DNA from 3 places in the Allobranchiibius sp. GilTou38 genome. Region 3 is predicted to be linked to each of the others. Evidence: riboswitches for the same ligand, from Rfam matches in the RefSeq annotation. Region 3 holds a riboswitch; each other region holds the start of a gene.
The links. A riboswitch is a leader RNA that binds a small molecule or an ion and turns the genes downstream of it on or off. The one in region 3 is predicted to bind cyclic di-AMP.

Region 1: it holds a riboswitch for cyclic di-AMP, as region 3 does, so the genes downstream of both, JOB34_RS03905 (C40 family peptidase) here and JOB34_RS17865 (transglycosylase family protein) in region 3, are expected to answer to the same signal.
Region 2: it holds a riboswitch for cyclic di-AMP, as region 3 does, so the genes downstream of both, JOB34_RS17925 (transglycosylase family protein) here and JOB34_RS17865 (transglycosylase family protein) in region 3, are expected to answer to the same signal.

What each region holds. Positions count from the first base shown of each region.
Region 1 covers NZ_JAGEKN010000005.1:97,530-100,795, forward strand. The annotation lists gene JOB34_RS03895 (FkbM family methyltransferase) at 1-114, opposite strand, end outside; gene JOB34_RS03900 (hypothetical protein) at 157-357, shown strand; gene JOB34_RS03905 (C40 family peptidase) at 427-1,215, opposite strand; cyclic di-AMP (ydaO/yuaA leader) riboswitch at 1,230-1,434, opposite strand; gene JOB34_RS03910 (metal-dependent transcriptional regulator) at 1,542-2,273, opposite strand; gene pdxH (pyridoxamine 5'-phosphate oxidase) at 2,871-3,266, opposite strand, start outside.
Region 2 covers NZ_JAGEKN010000010.1:38,412-41,677, forward strand. The annotation lists gene JOB34_RS14385 (SatD family protein) at 1-393, shown strand, start outside; gene JOB34_RS14390 (hypothetical protein) at 390-1,133, shown strand; cyclic di-AMP (ydaO/yuaA leader) riboswitch at 1,639-1,796, shown strand; gene JOB34_RS17925 (transglycosylase family protein) at 1,811-2,518, shown strand; gene JOB34_RS14400 (ribonuclease J) at 2,737-3,266, opposite strand, start outside.
Region 3 covers NZ_JAGEKN010000007.1:37-3,302, reverse strand. The annotation lists gene JOB34_RS09195 (threonine/serine exporter family protein) at 1-1,110, shown strand, start outside; cyclic di-AMP (ydaO/yuaA leader) riboswitch at 1,297-1,440, shown strand; gene JOB34_RS17865 (transglycosylase family protein) at 1,518-2,177, shown strand; gene JOB34_RS09185 (A24 family peptidase) at 2,503-3,141, shown strand; tRNA gene JOB34_RS09180 (tRNA-Thr) at 3,189-3,261, shown strand.

The sequences.
Region 1 (3,266 bases), on a different contig from region 3:
CGCGTACGGCGGCTCCCCGTCGATGGGGTTGGCGCCGATGTCGACGATCTCGACCGGACGTCGACCGCTCAGCACATGCGTGGCGGCGTCGGGTGCGGGTGGGGTGGAGGGCACGAGCGTCAGCCTAGGTGGGCCCGGTGCGGACATACTGGCCGAATGAGCGATGACGCGAACGACCCGAACCCCCAGGAACCCGCCCAGCAGCTCAGCCCCGACGAGGGTGAGGCAGGCGACACGGGGCTCGTCGCGGACTCCGAGGCGAGCGGCGGCAGCGGCGCCGCGACCGGGGAGGACAAGAGCTTCTCGCAGCAGGAGGACGAGAAGCGACCGGGCGACGGCCCTGCCGCCCGCGACTGACCGAACCTCCGCACGACACGACGATGCCCCCTCACCGATGGTGAGGGGGCATCGTCGTGACGTGGACGCTCAGGGGCGGCCGTACCCCGAGGGGGTGCCGTAGACGGCCTCGATCTTCACGTGGTCGCCGGGCTTGGGCGCGGCGATCATCATGCCGTTACCCAGGTAGATGCCGACGTGGTAGGCGGGGCTGCCGAAGAACACCAGGTCGCCCGGCTGGGGGGTGCTCACGGGAGTCGCCGACGCCTGCTGGGCCGCCGCGGTGCGCGGCAGGTTGATGCCGAGCTGGGCGTAGACGTAGCTGGTGAATCCGGAGCAGTCGAACCCGCTGGGGGTGGTGCCGCCGTAGACGTAGGGAACACCGATGTAGCGCTCCGCGATCGCGACGACGCCGCTGGCGGACGAGGGCGCCGAGACGGTGCTGCCACCGCCGTTGGCCGACCGGACCGGCGTCGTGTGCTTCGGCGCGGGCTGACTCACGGCGTGGCGCACCGGGGCGACCGCGTGGCGCACCGGGGCGACCACGTGGCGCACCGGAGCCAGCGCCGCCTTCTTCACGACGGGCGCGACGTAGGTGTCCGCGTGGACGGCGACGAGCCGGGTGTGGGCGTCGACCGCCGCGGCGACGTGCGGGGCGGACGTACGAGCGGTGTTCTGCACCAGCGTCATCGACGCCTGGGCGGGAGCCGCGGCGGAGGCCGGGCCCTGGTGCTTCGTGTCAGCGGCCTGCGCGGACTGGGAGAACACGGCGGAGGCCACGAGGCCGCCGCCGACAGCTACCGCGGCGGACACGCGTGCGGTGGTGTTGAAGGACGTGGACAACTTGCTCGGGGCGCGATGACGCCCCCGGGGCTGCATGACAGACACGGATGAAAACCTCTCGGCGCCTACGAGGTGAGCTGTCGGGCTCGGGTGGAGGTGTTACCCGGTCCGTGGCAGTCCGTTCCCCGATGACTGCCCGTGACTTAGCCCCGAGGCCGTCCCGATACTGCGAACGGCCGAAGGTGGGTCCCCCGCTCCTGCCTTGCGGATCGTTGCATTCCCGGGCTGCTTGGCAGGACTCGGCGGTGCCGCTCGGGGGTCCTCAGGCTGAGAACCGCCGCCTAAGATACATCAGCTGCACACCCAGGTCACAACGAGGTCACAACGACGGTGGACATCTCCCCGAGCCGGCGGACCGCGCCTCAGGAGACGGGCACGGCTCCCGCGGCGAGGGCCGCCGTGGAGGGCAGCTGCACGAAGACGTGCGAGGCGATCTCAGGGGGAAGCGAGACGCCCTCCGGCCCGTCCTCGACCCGGGCCAGCACCCGCCCGTCCTCCAGGCGTGCGCGCACGACGGCGCCGGGTGAGATGCCGGCGGCGGTCAGCACCTCCAGAGTGGCGTGATCGGCCTGCGCGGGTTCGCCGATGCGGCGTACGACGAGCAGCGACGGCTCGGCGGAGACCACCTCGGTGAGGGAGGCGACGCCGTCCCGGAACTTCTCGATGGTCCCGGTCTCCCCCAGTTCGGCGAGACCGGGGATCGGGTTGCCGTAGGGGGAGAGAGTGTGGTCCTTCAGCATCGTGAGGATCTTGCGCTCGACCCGCTCGCTCATCACGTGTTCCCAGCGGCAGGCCTCGTCGTGCACGTACTCCAGCTCCAGCCCGATCACGTCGACCAGCAGCCGCTCGGCCAGCCGGTGCTTGCGCATGACGCGGGTGGCCAGGGTGCGGCCGTGCTCGGTGAACTCCAGGTGGCGGTCGCCCGCGAGGGTGAGCAGGCCGTCGCGTTCCATCCTGGCGACGGTCTGGGACACCGTCGGCCCGGAGTGGCCGAGACGCTCGGCGATCCGGGCGCGCAGCGGGACGATGCCCTCCTCCTCCAGATCGAAGATGGTGCGCAGGTACATCTCGGTGGTGTCGATCAAGTCGGTCACAGGGTCGATCTTCCCATCCCGGACCGGCGTCGGCACCCGTCGGCGCACAGTGACCACGCAGCGCCCGTTCGGGAATCATCCGGGCCGGGCGGTCGTTCCAGTGAACGTGGCAGCACGGACGTCCCCTCGTCTGCTGTCACGCGAAGGTCTCGGACTCCGGTCCGGGGCGAGCGGGCTGCGAAGCCCGGCTCGGGCGGCCGCCATCTCCCCCCTGTATGGCGGTCGCCCTCTTCCTTCCTCAACCGCCTCGCGAAACCCCGTTGCGGGCCACCTGCCGACGTGTCTACCGTGCTGGGTACACGAGAAAGGAGGTGGTCCGAGAGTGCATTCATCTAGGACGCGTGAGGTGGTTGCGCACTAGCGCAGCCGTTGGTCGGCCTCCCATTCGGTGACCGGCTCTTCAACGGACGGCGTTGGTGAAGACCACGCACCACCGCAGCCCGTGGGGGCGCGACCCGTCCATCGCGCACCGGCCACCAGGTCGGACCCCGCGGGCTGTTTCACGCCCACTCCCGAGTGGCATACCTATGTTTCGAGTGGCGCACTCCCACCGGGTGCACTCGAGCGGCTTCTCCGCCACTCGACAGGTCGAGCGGGTCAGGGCTGCAGGCGCTCCCGGGTCCAGACCGACGGGTCGTCCAGGGCACCCTCGCCGGTACGCGTGAAGCGCACCCGGTCGTGCAGCCGGCTCGCCTGACCCACCCAGAACTCCACCTCGTCGACGTGGATCACGTATCCGCCCCAGAAGGGCGGCACCGGCACGTCGCCGGCGCGGCCGTGGTCTGGATAGCGCTCGGCGTACCGCTGCTCGGCAGCCTCCAGTGCGGCGCGGTCCGCGACCGGGCGGCTCTGGTCCGAGGCCCACGCGCTGATGCGCGAGCCCCACGGACGGGAGTCGAAGTACTCGGCGACGATGTCGCGCGGCAACTGCTCGGCGCGGCCGGTGAAGCGGATCGCGTGGTAGAGCGCGGGCCAGGTCAGGGTGGCGGCGAT
Region 2 (3,266 bases), on a different contig from region 3:
TTCGGGCTGAGCTGGGGAGGTGCCACCGTGCTGGACGCCCGCGCCGGCACCCAGGACGGACCGGCGTGGTGGGCCGCCCGCAAGGCGATCGAAGCGGCGCAGGCGGCCGAACGACGACCGGCGACGCACGCCGTACGCACCGTCTACACCCCCGCGCAGGACGACGGCCCCAGCGCGGGAGCGGTCAACGCCGCCCTGGTGTGTCAGGACCAACTGCTTTCATCGCTGGATGAACGAGCCATGCGCATCCTGCAACGCCTCGTGGCGGGCGAGTCCCGCACGGAGATCGCACGCGCCGAGGACGTCTCCCCGTCGGCGATCTCCCAGCGCATCCGCGCCGCGGGCCTGGAAGTCATCGTGAACGCCGCCCGCGACCTCGCCTCCGTCCGATGAGCATCCTCGGCGCACTACTGCTCGCCGTCGGCGTCGGCGACCTGGTGCGGGTCCGGTCCGTCGTGGCGTCGTACGCGGTGGGGCCGCTCGTTCTCCTCGTGGCCGCCCTGGTGGCCGACCTGCACGACGCCGCCGACATCGTGCTGCTGGTCTTCGCTGCCGCGGTCGCCGCCGCGTGGCGCTGGCTGGCCGGTCGCGCCGCGCGCAGCAGACACGGCGAGACGCTGGCGCTGTGCCTGCTCGGAGCGGGCGTCCTGGTCGTGATGATCGCCGCGGGCAGCGCGAGTCACGCCGACGGCGCGCTCGGCCACTGGATGCGGCACAGTGCGTTCGCCACGCTGCACGAGCTGTCGCCCGACCGCTTCCTGCTGGTGCTCGGCCTCGGCGCGGTGCAGCTGGCCACCGGCAACGAGCTGGTGCGCCTGGTGCTGACCGCGATCGGCGCGGTGAAGCCGGAGGGCCAGCCGCAGCCCTCCGACGAGCTGCGCGGCGGTCGGCTGCTCGGTCCGATGGAGCGCCTGTTCATCCTCGGGCTCGGCATGGCCGGGCAGATCACCGCGGCCGGGCTCGTGATCGCCGCGAAGGGCCTCATCCGCTTCCCCGAGCTGCAGGCCCGTCGATCGGCGCGCCAGGAGATCTCCGGCCTCGGCATCGATGCCGTCACCGAGTACTTCCTGGTCGGCAGCTTCGTCAGCTGGCTGGTCGCGCTCGGCGCCCTCGGCATCGTCGGCCTGCGCTGAGGACGGGCGTGACATCGGTCACCCGGTTCCAAGGCCCCGCTCAGCACACCGCGGTCGGGCAGGTGCGACGGGGATCCGGTGGATGTCCGTCTCACCCGCACCAGGGCATGACCACAGGGTCACAGCGTCGACGCGTGACCGCGGGCGGACTGCGCAGGCGCCCAGTGCCGGTCCGTTGCAAGCAGATTGCACCCATCCGGCACGAGCTCGGCCGCCGCTGCCACCACCTGCTGGGCCTCGGCGCACACTGCCGCCGGGTCCATGCGTTTCGGACATAGCCTTTCTAACTATCACATCTCAACCCTCAGATGCGCTTCCGCTTGCTCACAGGACCGCCACAGACACGACCGGACGGTCGACCAGGCGGGTTTGGCAGGGGCGGCATCGGCACGTACGGTGGTCCACATCGGGTCGTCAGCACTAGATGTGCTAACGGCCCACTTTCGGGGCGTGCCACACCACGGCACGATTCAGCCCTCGTGGCACCGCGCCTAACCTCGCCCGGTGTCACCATCTGCCGGGAACGTCCCGGGAACGGCGAGGACGGGGGACCCAACCGGGTCTCCATGCATGGAGACCCACTGGGGTTAAGCAGAGAACTTCTGCAGGGCACCTGACCGCCCGACCCGACAGCTAACTCCGTAGGCGCGCGTCAGGAAAGGGACATTGGTTCATACATGAAGAACATCTCTACGAAGACCCGCATGATCACCGTCGGTGCCGTCGGCACCGCGATGCTCGGCACCGGCCTCGCGGCCGCCGGCACCGCCCACGCTGCTTCCGGTTCCGTCTGGGACCGCGTCGCTGCTTGTGAGAGCGGCGGCAACTGGGCCATCAACACCGGAAACGGCTTCTACGGCGGCCTGCAGTTCACCCAGCAGACCTGGGCCGGCTACGGCGGTACCGCGTACGCCGCCCGTGCGGACCTCGCCAGCCGTTCGGCTCAGATCGCGGTCGCCCAGAAGGTGCTCGCCTCCCAGGGTCCCGGCGCATGGCCGGTCTGCTCCAAGAAGGCCGGCCTGACCTCCGGCAACGGCGCGGGCAGCGGTGGTGGCGTCGCCACCCCGGCCCCCCGCCCCGTCGTCAAGCACCCCGGCCGCGGCGCCTCGCGCCCCGTGGTCAAGCAGCGTCACGCGGTCGCCCCCCAGGTGCGCACCCACCGTTACGTTGCTCCCCAGGTGCGTACGCACCTGCACCACGCCGCTGCGCCGCAGCTGCGTACGCAGCCCACCGGCCGTGTCATCACGGTGCACGCCGGCGACACGCTCAGCAAGCTCGCTGAGCGGTACCACGTCAAGGGTGGCTGGCAGGCCCTGTTCGCCATGAACAAGGGCACTGTGAACAACGCCAACCTGATCTTCATCGGACAGCACCTGTCCATCTGAGATCTCTCATGAAGAAGGCCCGGACCGCTCGTCGGTCCGGGCCTTCTTCTTCTCCCCACGAAGTTCTCCGCTACGTGGCGGAGAACTTCGCGGGGTGACGTTCGGGGCCCCCGCCAAGTATCGGAGCGAAGCTTCGGGCCCCGACAAGGTATTCGGAGGAGCGAAGCGGAGGAGAAACCTCGTTGGGTGAAGCGAAGCGGAGAACTCCGCGGGGTGACTCAGGCGTCGATGACGACCGGGATGATCATGGGACGCCGGCGCAGCTTGCCGCCCATGAACGAGCCCACGGTGCGGCGGATGACCTGCTGCAACTGGTAGGAGTCGGTGACGCCCTTGCGGCGGGCCTCCTCCAGGGCGGCCTCGAGCTTCGGCAGCACTTCGTCGAGGACCGCCTCTCCCTCGGCGAAGCCGCGGGCCTGGATCTGCGGTCCGGCCGCGATCTGCCCGGTGTCGGCGTCGCGTACGACGATGACGGTCACGAAACCCTCGTCGCGCAGGATCCGGCGGTCCTTCAGCAGGGTCTCGTCGGTAGTGCCCACCAGCGAGCCGTCGACGTAGATGTAGCCGCACGGCACCGCGCCGGTGATGGAGGCCTTGCCCTTCACGAGGTCGACGACGACGCCGTCCTCGGCGAGCACGACGTTGCTGCGCGGCACCCCGGTCTTCACGGCGAGGTCACCGTTGGCGATCAGGTGGCGCCATTCGCCGTGCACCGGCATCACGTTGCGCGGCTTGACGATGTTGTAGC
Region 3 (3,266 bases):
GACTTCGCCCGGCTGACCGACGTCCACGTCATGGTGCAGGAGCTGACCCGGGGCGGCTTCACCGACATCGACGAGGCGCTGGGACGGCTCAAGCGGATCCAGCGCAGCACCCGGATCTACCCGCGGTGGTTGATCGCGGTCGGCTATTCGGCGCTGGCGGGATCGGTGTGCGCGCTGCTCGGCGGCGGCAGCATGGCCATCGTCGTGGCCGTGCTGTCCGCCTTCGTCACCGACTATCTCGGCCGTCTGATCCGCAGGCGCAACATCCCGTCGTTCTACATCGACGCGGTCGGGAGTGCCGTATCCGTGATGCTGGCCTGGCTGGGCTACCTGCTGGCCGCGAAGGGCGACCTCGGACTGCAGATGTCGACGGCCGACTTCGCGTACGCCGTGTCCGGCGGGTTGGTCGTGCTGCTGCCCGGACGCGCGATGGCCTCGGCGGTCGAGGACGCCATCACCGGGTATCCGGTGACCGGCGCAGGCCGGTTGCTCACGGTCTTCCTCAGCGCCGCCGGCATCATCGTCGGCGTCGCCGGCGGCCTGTCCCTCACCCTCAAACTCGACTCGGCGCTCAACCTGCAGCTCACCTCACCGGGCGCCCTGCACTTCGGATCCTCGAGCGCGACGCTCAGCCTGCAGTTCCTCTACGGCGCGGTCGGTGCCGCCGCCGGTGCGCTCACGATGCGCAGCAGGCCGCGCTTCATCCTGCCGACCGCGGTGCTCGGCAGCCTGGCGCTGGGCCTGTCGGGTCTGGCGCACCTGGTGTGGGCCGTCGGGGCGACCACCTCCATCGCGGTGGCGTCGGTGTCGGTCGGGGTGCTCGCCCGCGTGATCGGCCTACGGCTCGGCGCGCCCGCCCTGGTGCTGGTGCTGCCGGCGGTCTCGCCGATGCTTCCCGGTCTGCGGATCTTCGAGGGCATGTATGACGCCATCGTCGGCTCGGTGATCGGCTCCGCCGCCTCCAATACCCAGAGCGCAGCGGCGTTCCCGACCCTGCTCGGCGCCGCGGGAGTCGCTCTCGCCATCAGTACGGGGGTCGTACTCGGCGATGTGCTCGCGGCACCGCTGGATCGCAACGCGCTGCGGCGCCGCCGAGCCCGCATACGCTGATCTTTCGGATAGAGCAAGCATTTCCGCCCGCGTGTCGCAAACCTCCGGTAACGTTTGCCGCCCCTGCACGATGTGATCACCAGTCACACGCACCTCATACGTCACAAGTACGGGGAAGTGTCACAACTGCATACCGCACACCCGCGCGTCCGGACGCCGAACCTCATCGGACGCACCGGCCCCTCACTCCCGAGGACGCCGGCCGAGGACGGGGGACCCAACAACGGCGGACGCCGTACGTGTCTGCCTAGGGGTGAAGCCGGCACGCCGGCCGGGCACCTGACAGCCCGAACCCGACAGCTCACCCCGCAGGCGTTCGTCAGGAAGGAACGCTCTTGCGTTACGCACCGAAACACGCTGTCGCCAGACCGTCCTCCACCACCGGACGACGCACCGCTGGAGTCATGATGGCCTCCGCCGCCACCGTCGGCGCCGGCCTGGCCACCGCCGGCGCCGCCCACGCGGAGTCCCCGTACAACGTCTGGGACCGCGTCGCGACCTGCGAGAGCAGCAACAACTGGGCGATCAACACCGGCAACGGGTACTACGGCGGGCTCCAGTTCTCGGCCAGCACCTGGACCGGTTTCGGCGGCTCGAAGTACGGCGCCACCGCCAACCTGGCCACCCGCGACCAGCAGATCTACATCGCGCAGGCGGTGCTGCGCGCCCAGGGCCCCGGCGCCTGGCCGGTGTGCAGCGTGCGCGCCGGGCTCACCCGCGCCAACGGTCTCGCCGTGGTGGTCAACCCCGGGAGCGGCAATCCCACTCCTCAGCCGCCCCCCTCCCGCGGCAGCGTCCGCAAACTCGCCGTCGACGGCTCCTTCGGTCCGCTCACCATCAGAGCGGTGCAGCAGTGGGTCGGCGTGTCGCAGACCGGCACGATGTCCTACTCCACCCGGACCGCCCTGCAGCGCAAGGTCGGCACGACCCCCGACGGCGACATCGGCCCCAAGACGGTCGCCGCCCTGCAGACCAAGATCGGCATCAGCCGCGATGGCGCGTCGTACATGAACACGCGCACCGTCCGCGGCCTGCAGACCTTCTTGAACGCGTACGTGCTGGTCTGACCGACCACTCGAACCGCCCGTCCCTGTTGTAGGGGCGGGCGGTTCGTCGTCCTGCGGTGTGTTTTCTGTTTTGTGCTGCTGACGTTTCGGCCCGCTCGGTCCGAAAGGTGCAGTGCGGCAAAGGGTGTGGCGCTCGTTGTGGCCCGCTCGGTCCGAAACGCGGCGTACGCGTGGGGCTCGGCCGTCACAAGGGCACCGCTCGGTCCGTTGCGCGCGGCGCGAAGGGTGGTGACCCGGCACAAGGGCGCCGCGTGGTCGCTTGTGAGCATCGACCTTTGTCCACAGACCGCCCACGCGCCGGCGCGCGGGCGACCAGACTGACGCGATGATCGCGGCCGCCGTCCTCCTCGCTGGCGCCGTCGGCGCGGCGTACGGGGAGTGGCTGCGTCGTTCGCTCGCGACGGGGCGCTATCGGTTGCCCGAAGAGAGCGCACCGCTGCCCGCCCGCAGGTGGCTCGTGCCTGTCGCGGCACTCGCGGCCGCCGGTGCGGTGTGGCACTTGGCAGACCTGCACCGCTGGGGCCTGGTGTCGGCGTACGTCGTGCTGATCGCCGTCGCGCTCCCGTTGGCCGCGATCGATCTGGACGTGCATCGGCTGCCCGACCGCCTCACCCTTCCGGCCATTCCGGTGATCGCCCTGCTGCTCGCGCTGGACTGGGATGTCCACCGGCTGCCACGCGCACTGCTCTGCGGGGCGCTCGCCGGAACGGTGTTCCTGCTTCTTGCACTGGCCGTGCCCGGCGGCCTCGGCCTAGGCGACGTGAAGCTGGCCGCCCTGCTCGGACTGCCGCTCGGATGGTGGGGTTACCCGGTGCTGATCCAAGGACTGGCAGGGGGTTTCGTGATCGGCGGGCTCGTCTCGCTCGTGCTGGTGCTCACGCGCAGGGCGACCCGGCACACCCACGTCGCGCTCGGCCCGTCGTTGCTGCTCGGCGCACTGGGAGCGCTGCTCGCCGCCACCTGAGCCCGCCGGTACCATCGGTGCCGGTCCGCGCGGTGTCGCGAGCCCACGCCGGTGTAGCTCAGTTGGTAGAGCGCCTCACTTGTAATGAGGATGTCGCAGGTTCGACTCCTGTCTCCGGCTCCCGT